Regions from separate parts of the Orrella dioscoreae genome, predicted to be linked through region 2. Evidence: predicted binding sites of a transcription regulator. Region 2 holds the regulator's gene; the other holds the start of a gene.
What was found. Region 2 encodes NrdR, which represses ribonucleotide reductase genes. Its sites were predicted from a motif close to CACNANATNTNGTG; they were not measured.

Region 1 (7,886 bases), 1.8 Mb from region 2:
GACTTCGCTGCGGCCGCCGAAGAACGGCCAGACCACGGCGATGAGCAGGATCAGCAGCATCAGCGGCTGCCTGCCGCGCGTGGGCGAGGCAGGCAGCGTCGGCAGCTTGATGCCGGACAGGCCGCGGGCCAGCGTCGGACGCACGAGCTGGAAGACGAAGACGATGCCGGCCGACAGCGCGATCAGGTCCCAGCGGGCTTCGAGGTAGGTCGTGACGCCCTGGCGCAGCAGCTGGAGCCCGAACACGGGCGCCACCAGGACCGCAGTGAGCAGCGCGGCAATGAATGCGGGTTTGACAGTGTTCGCCATCAGACTTTTTCCACTTCGGGTTTGCCCAGGAGCCCCGTGGGACGGAACAGGAGGATCAGCACCAGCAGGCTGAAGGCGACGATGTCCTTGTACTGCGACGAGATGTAGGCCGCGGCGAAGGTTTCGGCCAGGCCCAGCAGCACGCCGCCCAGCATGGCGCCGGGAATGCTGCCGATGCCGCCCAGCACCGCCGCCGTGAAGGCCTTGATGCCGGCGATGAAGCCGATGAAGGGATTGAGCTTGCCGATGGTGACCGCGATCAGCACCCCGCCCACGGCGGCCATGACGGCGCCCAGCACGAAGGTGAAGGAGATGACGCGGTTGGTGTCGATCCCCAGCAGGTTGGCCATGCGCATGTCCTGCGAGCAGGCGCGCGAGGCGCGGCCCATGCGGGAATACTTGATGAAGAGCGTGAGCGCGATCATCAGCGCCACCGTCACCAGGATGATGAGCAGGCGCGAATACGGGACGGTCACGTCGAAATCGGTGCCCATGTGGAACTGCGCGGCGCCCGAGATCAGCGAAGGCACGGCCATGTCACGCGCGCCCTGCCCGAGTGCCACCCAGTTCTGCAGGAAGATGGACATGCCGATGGCCGAGATGAGCGCCACCAGCCGCGGGCTGGCGCGCACCGGGCGATAGGCCACCCTTTCGGTGGAGAAGCCATAGATGCCGGTCACCGCCATGGCGACGACGATCATGGCCGCGATCATCAGCGGCAGCGGCATGCCGCTCTGCGTGCCGATGGCGGTCAGGGTGACCAGGCCGACGTAGGCGCCGATCATGTAGATCTCGCCGTGTGCGAAATTGATCATGCCGATGATGCCGTAGACCATCGTGTAGCCGATGGCGATCAGCGCATAGATCGCGCCCAGGGACAAGCCGTTGAACAGCTGCTGGGTCAATTGGGGGATGAGGTCGGACATAGTGCCGGGCTCCAGATAAATGCCCTACGCCGCGTCCCTGGCGCAAGGGACTCCCGGTTGTGGAGTCTTGCGCCAGGGGCCGGCCCGGCGGAAAACGGAACCGGCCCCGGTATGGTTCGCCGGAGCCGGAATCCAGGGCATGCAGGGTAATCGACCGCACCGGCCCCGCGCCGGTGCGAATCCTTGGGGATCAGAGCTGGGTCTTCTTGCCCGCCTTGTCCCACTTGTAGACGGCGAATTCGAAGTTCTTCAGGTCACCCTTGGCGTCGAATTCTACCTTGCCGATGGACGTGTCGAAGCTGTTGGCGTGCAGGTAATCCGCCACCTTGGCGGGGTCCTCGCCCACGGCTTCGATGCCCTTGGCGATCAGTTCCACCGCGGCGTAGGCCGGCATCTGGAAGGCGCCGTCCGGATCGCGCTTGGCGTCGTGGAAGGCCTTCACGATGCCCTCGTTGCCGGGGCGCTTGGTGAAGTCGGCGGGCAGCGTGACCAGCAGGCCGTCGATGGCCGGACCGGCGATGGCGACCAGATCCTGGTTGGCGGTGCCTTCCGGACCCATGTACTGGACGTTCAGGCCCTGTTCACGCGACTGGCGCAGCAGCAGGCCCAGTTCGGGGTGGTAGCCGCCGAAATAGACCAGGTCGACGCCGGCCGACTTCAGCTTGGTGACCACGGCCGAGTAGTCGCTGTCGCCGACGTTGATGCCTTCGAACATCACGATGTTGACGCCTTCCTTCTTCAGGGCGTCACGCACCTGCGTGGCCACGCCCGAGCCGTAGGTCTGCTTGTCGTGCAGCACGGCGACCTTGGCGGGCTTGAGCGTCTTGGCGATGTAGCCGGCGGCGAACGGGCCTTGCTGGTCGTCGCGGCCGATGGTGCGGAAGAAGAAGTGCGGCTTGGTCGTGTCGGTCACCAGGGGCGAGGTCGCGCCCGGGGTGATGGCCACGATCCCTTCGGATTCGTAGACGTTCACGGCCGGCACGGTCACGCCCGAGCAGGCGTGGGCCACGGCGAACTTGGCGCCGGAGTTGACCACGCGGTTGGCGGCGGGCACGGCCTGCTTGGGCTCGCAGCCGTCGTCGATCAGGATGGGTTCGAGCTTCTTGCCCTTGACGCCGCCCTTGGCATTGAGGGTCTCGATGGCGGTCAGCGCGCCTGCCTGGATCTGGTCACCGTATTGGGTATTGGGACCGGTCATCGGCTGGGGGATGCCGATCTTGATCGAGTCGGCGGCGTGGACGGCGCCGGCCAGTGCCATGGCACCGATGGCGAACGTGATGGGGGTCAGGCGCTGTAGCAGCTTCATGCTTGGGGTCTCCAGCAGAGGATAAGGGTCGTCCGGGTGTCTCCCGGGACTCGTGCGAGCCCGGGGTTCGTCCCGGACAACAGGGATCACCAGTCTTGGGGAACACGAACGTGGCGCGTATTCTGAGAGTCAGGACATACGCTGTCACTGCGTGGATTCCCCAATATGGAAACCATCCGCAATAAGCGTGCCATATCGCTCCGTAAGGCCTCGTAACGTCTTTTCGATGCCGTTGCGCGCCATAACGGGTCAGTTCCCGGCGACTTTGCACCAAAACGGCGCGGTCGCCGCGCCAGGAGCGGGCACGATGTTCCAACCTTCAAGTAATTGCGTCCCGGGATCTTTCCGTGCCCTGCACGCGCCGGCCATCCGCCTGGCGGATTTGCGCGACCTCAAATGCCAGCGTCTCAGCGCACAAAAACACAATATATGGGGGTAGGATGGCTAAAAACCACTAGATGAGGTATCGCCATGTCGCCAAGCACCGCCCTCGCGCAGCCCTCCTGCTGCCCGACGCACGCCGCTCCTGCCCTGCCCCTGCCCGGCGCGCAGGTGGACGTGGCCCACGCCATGGAGGAATACCTGTCGCGCCGGGACTGGCGCATCAACGCCAACGCCAACCAGGGCTACAGCCTGGGCGGCCTGATCCTGAACGTCGCGGGCAAGGTCACCGCCAACTACTGGCTCAACGAGGTCTACACGCCCGAGGCGGGCAACGCCCACCGCGACGGCTCCTTCCACATCCATGACCTGGACATGCTGAGCGGCTATTGCGCCGGCTGGTCGCTGCGCACGCTGCTGACCGAAGGCTTCAACGGCGTGCCGGGCAAGGTCGAGGCCACGCCGCCGCGACATATGTCGGCGGCCATCGGGCAGATCGTCAACTTCCTGGGCACCCTGCAGAACGAATGGGCCGGCGCGCAGGCCTTCAGCTCCTTCGACACCTACATGGCGCCCTTCGTGCGGCAGGACCGGATGTCCTACCGCGAGGTGCGGCAGATGATGCAGGAGCTCATCTACAACCTGAACGTGCCCAGCCGCTGGGGCACCCAGACGCCGTTCACCAACCTCACCTTCGACTGGACCTGCCCGCCCGACCTGCGCGACCAGGTCCCGTACATCGGCGGCGAGGAAATGCCCTATTCCTATGGCGCGCTGCAGGCGGAAATGGACATGATCAACCGCGCCTACATCGAGGTGATGATGGCGGGCGATGCGCGCGGCCGCGCCTTCACGTTTCCCATCCCCACCTACAACATCACGCCGGATTTCGACTGGGACCATCCCAACACCCAGCTGCTGTTCGAAATGACGGCGCGCTACGGCCTGCCCTACTTCCAGAACTTCCTGAACTCGGACCTGGAACCGCACATGGTGCGCTCCATGTGCTGCCGCCTGCAGCTGGACCTGCGCGAACTGCTCAAGCGCGGCAACGGCCTTTTCGGCTCGGCCGAGCAGACGGGGTCCATCGGCGTGGTCACGATCAATTGCGCCCGCCTGGGCCATGTGTTCGCCGGCGACGAGGCCGGTCTCTTCGCCCGCCTGGACCGCCTGCTGGAACTGGGCCGCGACACGCTGGAAACCAAGCGCGAGGTGGTGCAGCACCATATCGACCAAGGCTTGTATCCCTATACCCGGCGCTATCTGGGCACCTTGCGCAACCACTTCAGCACGCTGGGAGTGAACGGCATCAACGAGATGATCCGCAACTTCACCGGCGACCGCGAGGACGTGACCACCGCCGCCGGCCACGCCATGGCGGTCCGGGTGCTGGACCATGTGCGGGCGCGCATGACCGCGTTCCAGGAACAGACCGGGCACCTGTACAACCTGGAGGCCACGCCCGCCGAGGGCACGACCTATCGCTTCGCCCGCGAGGACCGCAAGCGCTATCCGGACATCCTGCAGGCCGGCACGGCCAGCCAGCCCTATTACACGAACTCCAGCCAGCTGCCCGCCGGCCACACCGACGATCCCTTCGAAGCGCTTGCCCTGCAGGAAACGCTGCAGGGCAAGTACACGGGCGGCACGGTGCTGCACCTGTACATGAACGAGGCCGTCTCCACGGCCGAGGCCTGCAAGACGCTGGTGCGGCGCGCGCTGGAGAACTTCCGGCTGCCCTACATCACCGTCACGCCGACCTTCTCCATCTGCCCGACGCACGGCTATCTGTCTGGCCGCCACGAGTTCTGCCCCAAGTGCGATGCGGCACTGCAGGCGAAGGCCGGCCAGGCCGCGAGCGCTTCCCAGGCCGAGCCGGCCGAAGCCGTCTAGGCCCCTTCACGAGCCAGGCCGGCCGGGCAATGCTGCCGGGGCCGGCATCCCGGGCCTTGCGCCCGATCTTTCCGGAGCACGTCTCATGCAAACCTCCCTCACTCCTTCCTCGGCCACCCGCGACGACAGCCAGCGCACGCGCTGCGAAGTCTGGACCCGCGTCATGGGCTATCACCGTCCCGTCAGCTCCTTCAACACCGGCAAGCAGGGCGAATTCAACGAGCGCCGTTTCTTCACGGAACCCTCGGCCGTCAAGCGCTGAGAAGGGGGCAGCCATGTCCGCCCACGCGCATCACGCCGCCCACTGCCCCACCGAGCATCGGCTGATCCCGGCGCATGGCCGCCTGGGGCCGCGCACGCCGGCCCTGGGCGGGCTGACCCGCTATTCCAGCGTGGACTGGCCGGGCAAGCTGAGCGCGGTGGTGTTCGTGGCGGGCTGCCCCTGGCGCTGCCATTATTGCCACAACCCGGGCTTGCAACAGCGGGTCCGCGAGCTGGACTGGGACGAGGTGCTGAACTTCCTGGCGCGCCGGCGCGGCCTGCTGGACGGCGTGGTGTTCTGCGGCGGCGAGCCGCTGTCCGAACCCACCTTGCCCGCGCTGGCGGCACAGGTGCGCGACATGGGCTTTGCCGTGGCCTTGCACACGGCGGGCATCTATCCCGACCGCCTGGCCGAGATGCTGCCCGGCGTGTCCTGGGTCGGCCTGGATATCAAGACCGATGCCGAGGGCTATGACGCCCTGACCGGCCGTGCGCGCAGCCACGCACCGGTGCGCCAGAGCCTGGCCGCCCTGCTGGCGCACGGCGTGGCGTTCGAGTGCCGCACGACCTGGAGCCCGTCGTGGCTGCCGGAGCCGGCCTTGCTGGCGCTGGCCGAGACGCTGGCGGAACAAGGCGTGCGCCATTACGCCGTGCAGCACTATCGTTCCTCGCCGGAGGCGCTGGCGGCGGCGCCGCTGGCCGAGGCCACGCGGCAGCGCCTGGAAAGCCTGTTCCTGACGTTCGAGGAGCGTTAGTGCGAGGAACGTCAGGCCTGGCCGAACAGGCGCGCCAGCCAGGCCGGACGCTGCGAGGCGTCCAGCCAGTTCTTCACGATCAGCCCCAGTTCCGTGTCGCCCGAGATCATCAGGCGGCGCTGGAAGAACAGCGTATCCGCGTCGAGGGTGCCCTGCCCCAGCGCGATGAAGTCCGACAGCGTAGCGGTGAGCGACAGCGAGACGTCCGCGCCTGCCTGGAACACCGGGCGGAAACGGCCGTGCTCGCAGCGGAAGACATGCCGCAGGCCCAGGTCGCTGACCGTGATGGCGTACGCGTGGCCGTTCAGCTCGGCGGGCGGCGTTAGCCCCGCCAGCTTGCGGGCCAGTTCCAGCCCGGCCACGCCATGCAGGGATACCAGGCCGCAAGGCAGTCGGCGGCCGACCTTGGCCAACCATGCCGGGGGCGTGAAGGACAGACTCATGCGTGTTCCTCGTCGGGGGTGTGCCAGACGATGCCTGGCTGGCCAAACCAATAGCCGTTGCAGCGCGCGATGCCCGCGGGCGGCGACACGGGGCCGCAAGCCCTGCCCTGGCGCTGCTCGGACAGCACCGAGACAGCGTCCCAGGTGCCCTGGCTGTGCGGGCTGATCCGCAAGGCGTCCACGCCCATCGCGGCCAGTTCCGTGGCCTGGTCCAGCAGGTCCAGGCAGGCCGCCGACTGCGTCTGCACGCCGTTGATCGCCAGGAAGTCCGTGGCGTCGCGGGTGCGCAGCATCAGGCCGTCGGGATGCTCGCTGCAGCGATACGCGCACTCGTCCTTCTTCAGGCGGAAGTGCCGGGCGGTGAAGCAGCGCGCCGAAAAGGCCAGCGGCATGCGGCCCCACACCATCACTTCGGCCTGCATGCCCGCGGGACGCTCGGCCAGCAGCAGCGCCAGCGTCTCGCGGTCCATTTCCAGCGGCGCGACGAAACCCGTCGCGCCCAGCGACGCCAGCCAGTGCAGCGTGGGGCCGTTATAGGCGTTCATGTGCGGACCGGCGATGAAGGCGCGTCCCCGCAGGTGCCGCACGGCCCCTGTTTCCCCCGCCTCGAAGCCATAGCCCTCCTCGCCGCAGAGGCGGCGCACGGCCTGGCCTTCGCCCGCGGTCTCCACCAGCGTGCGCGTCACCAGCCGCACGGATTTTCCCGCGGTGCGCAGGTCGGCGGCCAGGTCCAGCCAATCGGCCGCCTTCAGTTCATGACGGCGGCTGCAGACGGTCTCGCCCACGCAGATCTCGTCGACGGCGCTGTCGGCCGCCTCGGCGTAGAAATTCAGCGTTTCCTGGCGGCTCCAGTAATACAGCAAGGGGCCCAGCGTGATGCGGTAGCTCATGGCGTCATTTCCAGGGACGGTCGAAGGCGCCTTGGGTCACCTGCGTGCCTTCGGCATGGCGGGCCAGCGCGGACATCCATTCGGGCCTGGCGGCAAAGCGCGAAGGCGCCGCGCAGGCGCTGTCGATGGCCGCGCGCAACGTGGCGACGACCTGCGAGACATAGGCGGGGCTGCGCTGGCGGCCCTCGATCTTGATGGCGGCCACGCCCATTTCCGCCAGGCGCGGCAGCAGGCCCACGGCATTGAGGCTGGCGGGCTCTTCCAGCACGTGATCAGCCTCGCCATCCACCTCGAAACGTCCCTTGCACAGCGTGGGATAGCCTGCGGGTTCACCCGGCGCATAGCTGTCGATCAGGATGCCGTTCAGGCGTGCTTCCAGATGGCCGGCCTGCTCGGTCCAGCGCACCGCGTGCGCCGGCGAACAGACGCCCTTGTTGTTGGGCGAGTCACCCGTGGCATAGGAAGACAGCAGGCAGCGGCCTTCGGCCATCACGCACAGGCTGCCGAAGCCGAACACCTCGATCTCGACCGGCACGGCCTCGACGATGCGGCCGATTTCGGCCACTGTCAGCACGCGCGGCAGCACGACGCGCTGGATGCCGAACTGCTCGTGCATCAGCGCGATTGCATCGGCATGGGTGGCCGATCCCTGCACGGAAAGATGCAGCCGCAGGTCGGGATAACGGTCGCGCGCATAGGCCATGAGGCCGGCATCCGCCATG
Region 2 (7,886 bases):
GAGAATACGGCGCATGGCAAAACTCCTGTAACGCGCGGGCAGGTGGATCGGAGGGAGACGGTACCACCCCCCTCCTGCCCCTTGCGGGTCAACAAGGCCTTCACGCTGAAGGAAATCGACGTCGACGTGTCGCGATCGGCCACCGTCGGCCTGAGCTACGGCGACCAGTACAGCAACGGCAACCGAGGGCTCGCGCAGGCTCCCTGCACGTGCGCTGGCGCTTCTGACGCCGTCGGTCGGGCCGATGCCGACCGCGCAGCCGCTTGCCTAGAAAGAAAAGCCCCGCGGACGACGCTTGGTCCAGTCAATCTGAATGTGGTTGTAGTGCCGCTAGGGAGGAGGCTAATCTCTCATTCCTTCTACGTCCTGCTCCGTTGCAGGAAGGCCTTCATTTTCTGAATCAGCGCACCTCGCGCTGCATTGAACGATCACGTCAGCACACGAAATCGCGAGTGCCGATACTTCGGCCGGTACCTGCAGGAAAAGCAAAACCTACGTAATTCTGTTCATTCCCAGGTCGCACCTTTCCCCTATTTTCTAGTTTGGCTAGCGATCGGGCGGTTTCATCTTGCCATCGCTGGTCGGCAAGAAGCCGCCTGCAATCGGCATCGGGACCCGTTACCCGATCCCGTCACGCAGTCAGGTGATATCGACCGGTTCCAGGCCACCGGAGCCGTGCCAAACGAAGCCAATCCAAACGCACTGGAAATCGGAGATCAGCATGAACCTGCCTCGTCTTTTGGTTGCCTTGACGGCGGCCTTTGCATTGCATGTAGGAACCGCGGCTGCCACGCCTATTTATAGCGACGACCCCGAAGTTGAGGGCTTGCGCCAGATGGTCTGCGCCGCCAAAGGCGGCGTCGACATCACGAACCAGGGCACCCTGACCCTGGGTGGCGATGTCTCTTCGGCAGTGGTGTGCGCGGGCGCTGCGGAACCTGCAGCGGCTGGAACTGCGGTAACGCCCACCGCCGACGTTCAACCGCTCGCACTGTGCGGGCAGTTCAGTTCGGTCTGCGCATCGCTGTACCCGCCCTCGGGCACGTACACCATCACGAGCAGCAACCCGACGTTCACGACGTCATGCTCGGCCGACGTGAACGTGCGCTCGCGCCCGGGTGGTGGCACCAGCACAGGCACCTCGACCCTTAACTGCCGGGCCTATACGCCAGGCGGCAGTGCGGTGGGGTGCAATGTGAACTGGTCCGGGCCTTCGTCGTTCCCGGTTGGCGTGCGCGCCAATGTGTCCGTCAGTTTCACCTGCCTTGTGGCGGGCCCGGGTTCGCGCGGCACCGTCGCAGACTTCTCGTATCAAGACGCCACGTATGGCGCTGTGCGCGCAGACGGCCAGCAGACGAGCAGCCTGACCATCGTGCTGCAATAAGGGCAGTCGCCTGACACAGACACGTCATCAGGCTTGGGCGCAACCGGCCTATACTCATTTTACAAACCCGGTTGCGCCCTCTGCGAGCCGTCTCCTACGAGGAATCCGCCATGTCCGCTACGCTTGCTCGCCTCACCGCGCTGGTGCTGGGGATCGGCCTGACCTCATTGGCCGCTGCGCAAACTTTGACACCTGCACCATCGGATAACGAGGCAGTCCCTTCCTGCATCGACGTGCAAGTCGGCAGTGCTCGTAGCGTCTCCTATGATTGCCTGGCGCAAAGGATGGCGCCTCCCGAGAAAAAGCCCGGTCACCCAGATATACCGAACCCTGCCCTGGCTTCTGAGCGTGTCACGCGCCTGCCGCCGACGCAAACGGGTCTTTTCACCAGCCTGCACCAGATGCTGATTTCTGGCGTCAAGCGGGACAAATAGCCTTCTCGCCGTCACAAGAACCTTCTGCCTAGCCACGCGAAGCGTCACCGTGCGTCCACAGTCAGACCCATGAGAAAACAAATGCAGATGCTCCCCCGGTACGGCGTAGCCACAATTACCTACTTACTGCTCGCCGGTTGTGCGACATCTTCTGACGCCGGAAGCGTGGCGCCCGCCTCCTTGGTCAAGGTCCAATGCACGACGTCCAGCACCAGCGATCTTGGACCGTGCCAGGCACGCGCGAGCCAGCTATGCGATGGCACGGCCCGCTTGCGCGGCATCGATTCGCGTTCAGACGCCGGCAGCACTGGGCCGACCGGCAAGTACCAGCTCTACCACATCAGCGCCAGCTATGAGTGCATAAAACGAGAGACCCAACCGGCAAGCTGAGGCCCAGGCGGCAAGCGCCGTCACGACGCGGCCGAGCAGGCAAATCTCCGCCGCCCGGCGCGGCGGGGGAATTGCGCGCGCCGGCTTGAGGACTCTGCGGGCGCGCCCGTCCGGGCGACCGCGTCACCAGTGGAAAGTTTGTAGGCTTTCTCCCCGGGCTTGGCTTGGCGCAACTGGATGTCTGTGAGCGTGGCGAGCGCGCCGATGCGCGTGTTCTCCCGCTGGCATCTGGGGCGGGTGACGGCGAAACGTCGTTTGTACCAGCAAAAATACCAGCAAAAGCCGTGAGCCATCCTGAGACAACGTGGGGCAAAGAAAAACCCGCACAGCCAAGGCTGGTGCGGGTTCTGAGGCGACGTGAGACTACGTGCGCAATAATTCTTGGCGGACAGAGGGGGATTCGAACCCCCGATACGCTATTCACGTATACACGCTTTCCAGGCGTGCGCCTTCAACCGCTCGGCCACCTGTCCTGATCGTTTTTGCCCCCGAAAAACCAGGGCGCCAAAACGGCAATCCGCGATTCTAGCAGAATCGCCCAAAACTTTCCGCCACGCGAGGCGGCCCGACAGCAGCCCCGCCAGCTCGCCTGCTCAGCGCGCGCCCTGCCCCATCATCCGGTCCACATAACGCGCGATGGTGTCGATCTCCAGGTTCACGCGCGAGCCAGGCGTCAGCGCGCCCAGCGTCGTCGCCGACAGCGTATGCGGAATGATGTTGATGCTGAAGTCGCACCCTTCAGCCACGTCCTCCACCCGGTTCACGGTCAGGCTCACGCCGTTGACGGTGATCGACCCCTTGTAGGCCAGGTAGCGGCCCAGCGCCTGCGGCGCACGGATCACCAGTTCATGCGACTCGCCCACCGGCGCGAAGCGCTGGACCTCGCCCAGGCCATCCACATGGCCGGACACGATGTGGCCGCCCAGGTAATCGCCCACGCGCAGCGCCTTCTCCAGGTTGACCGGGCCGATGGCATCCAGGCCGGCCGTCAGGCGCAGGCTTTCGCGCGAGACCTCGACGTCGAACTGATTGCCCGCCATCTCGACCACCGTCATGCAGGCGCCCTGGATGGCGATGGAGTCGCCGATGCGCACGTCTTCCAGCGGCAGGCTGCCCGCCGTCACGCGCAGGCGCACGCCTGCGTCGCTGGCCCCCTGCTGCAAGGGCTGGACTTCGTCGATGCGGCCGACGGCGGCGATGATGCCGGTGAACATGACTAGCACTCCTTCGATTCAGATTCGGTTTCGGTGACGCGCGGTCAGGACGACAGGTTCAAGGCCACGCGATCGCGCAAGGCCTGCCAGCGGCTGGGCAGGTGCGCGCGCAGCCGCAGGTCCTCGCCCACGCGCTGGACATCGGTATAGGCATAGCGGCGCACGCCTTCCAGGGAGTCCAACCTGGGCAGCGCCGCCATGGGCGCGGCATCGCCCAGCAGCATGGGGGCCGAATAGCACAGCAGCTCGTCCACGCAGTCGGCCGCCAGCAGCGCGCCGCTCAGGATCGGCCCGGCCTCCACATGCACCTCGTTCACGCCATCGGCCGCCAGCCATTGCATGACGGCGGGCAGGTCGACGCGCTGGCCGTCGGCCTGCGGCAGCAGCACCACCTGGGCGTTGCGCGCGGCCAGGCGCTGCGCCTTGCCGGCATCCGCGCGCGCGGCGAAGATCAGCACCGGCGTGCCATCGAACAGGCGCGCCGTCTCGGAAATGGAAAACCCGCTGTCGATGACGGCCTTGCGCGGCGGGTGCGCGGTAGGCGCAAGCCGGGTGTCCAGCAGCGGATCGTCGGCGCGCACCGTGCCGATGCCGGTCAGCACCACGCAACTGCGCGCGCGCCACTGGTGGCCGTCGGCGCGTGCCTCGGGGCCGGTGATCCATTGCGAGACGCCGTTATGCAAGGCCGCGCGGCCGTCCAGCGACGCCGCCAGCTTCAGCCACGCCCAGGGCGTGCCGCGGCTCATGCGCGCGATGAAACCCACGTTCAGGGCCAGGGCCTCGTCCTGGCACAGTCCCGCCGACACCGCGATACCGGCCTCGCGCAGGATGCGCAGGCCGCGGCCATTGACCAGCGGGTTGGGGTCGCCCATGGCGACGACCACGCGCGCCAGCCGCGCGGCCACCAGCGCATCGGCGCAGGGCGGCGTGCGGCCGTGGTGGCTGCAGGGCTCCAGCGTGACGTAGGCCGTGGCGCCTGCCACGTCGTGGCCGCGCGCGGCGGCATCCCGCAAGGCGCTGATCTCGGCGTGCGGCCCGCCAGGGGGCTGCGTGGCGCCCTCGCCCAGCACCTGCCCATCGCGCACGATGACGCAGCCCACGCGCGGGTTGGGCCGGGTGGACGACAGGACACCCGCGGCCAGCGCCAGGGCGCGGCGCATCCAGTGCGTGTCGTCGGGAAAGGAAAGGGAGGTGTCGCTCACGGCACGATTGTATGCCCGCGCCAGGCCCCGCCCCGGCATGCCATCGGCAGGCGCAGGGACAACGCCCGCGAGGATTTACTTGCGCAGCTTCTTGGGCAGCAGCGGCCCCTGCATCTCGCGGATGGCTTCCACGAACTCGCCGATGTCCTCGAAGCTTTTGTAGACCGAGGCAAAGCGCACGTAGGCGACCTTGTCCATCTTCTTCAGCTCGGCCATGACCAGCTCGCCCAGGTAGGCGGACGGGACTTCGCGCTGGCCGCTGGTAAGCAGGCCTTCCTCGATGCGGGCCACGGCGGCGTCGACGTCTTCGGTGCTGACCGGGCGCTTGCGCAGCGACAGCGCCAGGCTGGCACGCAGCTTCTCGGACTGGTATTCGCTGCGGCTGCCGTTGCGCTTGACGATGGACGGCATGGCCAGCTCGACCCGCTCATAGGTCGTGAAGCGCCGGTCACAGGACAGGCAGCGGCGGCGGCGGCGAATGGTGTCGCCCTCTTCGGAGACGCGCGAATCGAGCACCTGGGTGTCGGCGTGGTCGCAGAATGGACATTTCATGGGAAGGAAACCTGGTCGCGATCGCGACTTGGTGACCGGCCGCGATACCGGCGCGCGCAGGGAAGACCTGGCGCGCCTCGGCCAGGACGGCCGAGGATGACGCGTAGTCTAGCGGAGACGGGCGCATGCGCCCAGGGGCCGGCGGAGAAAATCCGCGCGGCCCCCGCCAAGCGGGGCTTAGCGATATACCGGCAGGCGCGCGGTCAGGGCATTGACGCGCTCGCGCACCGACGCGATGGTCGCGGCGTCGCGCGGATTGTCCAGCACGTCGGCGATCAGGTTGCCGGTTTCCTCGGCCTCGGCTTCACGGAAGCCGCGGGTGGTCATGGCCGGGGTGCCCAGGCGCACGCCGCTGGTCACGAAGGGCTTCTCGGGGTCGTTGGGGATGGCGTTCTTGTTGACCGTGATGTGGGCATCGCCCAGCACGGCTTCCGCTTCCTTGCCCGTGATGCCCTTGGCGCGCAGGTCGACCAGCATGACGTGGCTTTCCGTGCGGCCCGAGACGATGCGCAGGCCACGCTTGACCAGGGTGTCGGCCAGCACGCTGGCGTTCTTGACGACCTGGGCGGCGTAATCCTTGAACTCCGGCGCCAGCGCTTCCTTGAAAGCCACGGCCTTGGCGGCGATGACGTGCATGAGCGGACCGCCCTGGATGCCGGGGAAGATCGCCGAGTTGACGATCTTTTCGTGTTCGGCCTTCATCATGATCACGCCGCCGCGCGGGCCGCGCAGGGACTTGTGCGTGGTCGAGGTGACGAAGTCGGCATGCGGCACGGGGTTGGGGTAGGCGCCGCCGGCGACCAGGCCCGCGTAGTGGGCGATGTCGACCATGAACAGCGCGCCGTGGTCACGGGCGATGCGGGCCATGCGCGCGAAGTCGATGTGCAGCGAGTAGGCCGAAGCGCCCGCCACGATCAGCTTGGGGCTGTGTTCCTTGGCCAGTTGCTCGACGCGGTCGTAGTCCAGGACTTCATTGGCATCCAGGCCGTACTGGTGGAAGTTGTACAGCTTGCCCGACGCGTTGACCGACGCGCCGTGCGTCAGGTGGCCGCCCTCGGCCAGGCTCATGCCCAGCACGCTGTCGCCCGGCTTCAGCACGGCCGTGTAGACGCCCTGGTTGGCCTGCGAGCCAGAGTTGGGCTGCACGTTGGCGGCCTCGGCGCCGAAGAGCTGCTTCAGGCGGTCGATGGCCAGCTGCTCGACCACGTCCACGTGCTCGCAACCGCCGTAGTAACGCTTGCCGGGATAGCCTTCGGCGTACTTGTTGGTGAGCTGCGTGCCCTGGGCCTGCATGACGGCGGGGCTGGCGTAGTTCTCCGAAGCGATCAGCTCGATGTGCTGTTCCTGGCGGACGTCTTCTTTCTGGATGGCGGCCCAGACGTCGGGGTCTACCTGGTCGATGGTGCGGTTACGGTCGAACATGGAGGGTCCTGGAATGAGGGTAAAGCGGTCAGTCGATGCGCTAGTTTACCCTGCGCTCCAAGGCGCCCGCCCTACCTGAGTTGGCAAGACACGCGCATGTCCCCGGACCGCAAAGCCGACTCATGGACAACATGAAGCCTGCTCAAGACGCAGACCAGGCCAGCCCCCCCCCCCCGGCCGAGGGGAGGCCCAAGAGGAAACCCACAGAAGCCCGCGAGACAACCCAAATAAAGACATAAGGACTCCTTAGTTATAAAAATACGATCGGACGTTTATATTTAATCCAAGTCCACATATCTCCCCCTCCAGGCACATGGCCGACCAGACCCCCGCCGTCACGCCGCGCCCGTTTTCCGGCGCCACCCTCCATTTCGAGGACGACCACGTCGCCATCTGGGAAGAGGTTTTCCTGCCTGGCATCCCCACCCCGCCGCATCGCCATTTGCGCGACTACATCGCCGTGTCCCTGACCGACGTTGACTTGCGCATCGAACCGCTGCCCGGAGAAGCGCCGGAATCCGCCACGTCCATCGTGGGGGAAAGCCAGGCCCATCCGCAGGCATTCCGCCGCACCTCCCGGCGCGGCCGGGTCGCCCACGTGGCCGTTACGACGCAAGGCGCGGGCCACGTCGCGGTCAACCTCGCCAACCAGGAAGCGCGCATGCTGATCATCGAAATCAAGGGCAGCGGCGCGGAAAAGCCCGCGCCCCGCTCCCGCCAAGGAGACACGGCATGATCTCGCGCCGCGCCCTGCTCCAGGGCAGCCTCGCCGCCGCGCTGGCCGCGCCCATGCGCCGCGTCCGGGCGGCCACGCCCTTGCGCCTGGGCGTCCTGCTGCCCTTCTCCGGCGGCCTCGAAGTGGTCGGCCACCAGGCCCGCCTGGGCGTGGAGCTGGCCGTGGCCCGGCTGAACGCCGCGGGCGGCGTGCTGGGCGCCCCCATCGAGGTCACCTGGCAGGACGACAAGACCGACCCCAAGACCGCGGTGGAACGCGCCACCTCGCTGATCCAGCGGCAGAAGGTCGCGGCCATCATCGGCCCCATCCTGTCCCCCTCCCGCGACGCCATCCTGGCGGTGCACCAGCGTCACCAGGTGCCCTTGCTGTACGCGGCCAGCTTCGAGGGCACCACCTGCAGCCCGCAACTCTTCAACGTGGGCACCGTGCCCAACCAGGAGCTGGACGCCCTGCTGGCAGCGCTCGGGGGTGGCGCGGACAAGCCCTTCTACCTTTTCGGCGCTGACATTGCCTGGGGCCAGAAACTCTTTCCCCGCGCCCGCGCGCTGCTGT

Region 1: the regulator NrdR is predicted to act here: its motif matches at 2,963-2,976, upstream of ODI_RS12000 (ribonucleoside triphosphate reductase).

The regions. Positions count from the first base shown of each region.
Region 1 covers NZ_LT907988.1:2,554,604-2,562,489, forward strand. Annotated here, with positions in the region: gene ODI_RS11985 (high-affinity branched-chain amino acid ABC transporter permease LivM) at 1-309, opposite strand, end outside; gene livH (high-affinity branched-chain amino acid ABC transporter permease LivH) at 309-1,235, opposite strand; gene ODI_RS11995 (high-affinity branched-chain amino acid ABC transporter substrate-binding protein) at 1,426-2,541, opposite strand; gene ODI_RS12000 (ribonucleoside triphosphate reductase) at 3,013-4,815, shown strand; gene nrdD (anaerobic ribonucleoside-triphosphate reductase) at 4,901-5,077, shown strand; gene ODI_RS12005 (anaerobic ribonucleoside-triphosphate reductase activating protein) at 5,091-5,831, shown strand; gene ubiT (ubiquinone anaerobic biosynthesis accessory factor UbiT) at 5,843-6,274, opposite strand; gene ODI_RS12015 (U32 family peptidase) at 6,271-7,164, opposite strand; gene ubiU (ubiquinone anaerobic biosynthesis protein UbiU) at 7,169-7,886, opposite strand, start outside.
Region 2 covers NZ_LT907988.1:748,798-756,683, reverse strand. Annotated here, with positions in the region: gene ODI_RS03605 (hypothetical protein) at 1-15, opposite strand, end outside; gene ODI_RS03600 (hypothetical protein) at 722-1,384, shown strand; gene ODI_RS22195 (hypothetical protein) at 1,495-1,818, shown strand; tRNA gene ODI_RS03590 (tRNA-Ser) at 2,591-2,681, opposite strand; gene ODI_RS03585 (riboflavin synthase) at 2,802-3,422, opposite strand; gene ribD (bifunctional diaminohydroxyphosphoribosylaminopyrimidine deaminase/5-amino-6-(5-phosphoribosylamino)uracil reductase RibD) at 3,467-4,663, opposite strand; gene nrdR (transcriptional regulator NrdR) at 4,700-5,176, opposite strand; gene glyA (serine hydroxymethyltransferase) at 5,354-6,598, opposite strand; gene ODI_RS03565 (cupin domain-containing protein) at 6,912-7,334, shown strand; gene ODI_RS03560 (substrate-binding protein) at 7,331-7,886, shown strand, end outside.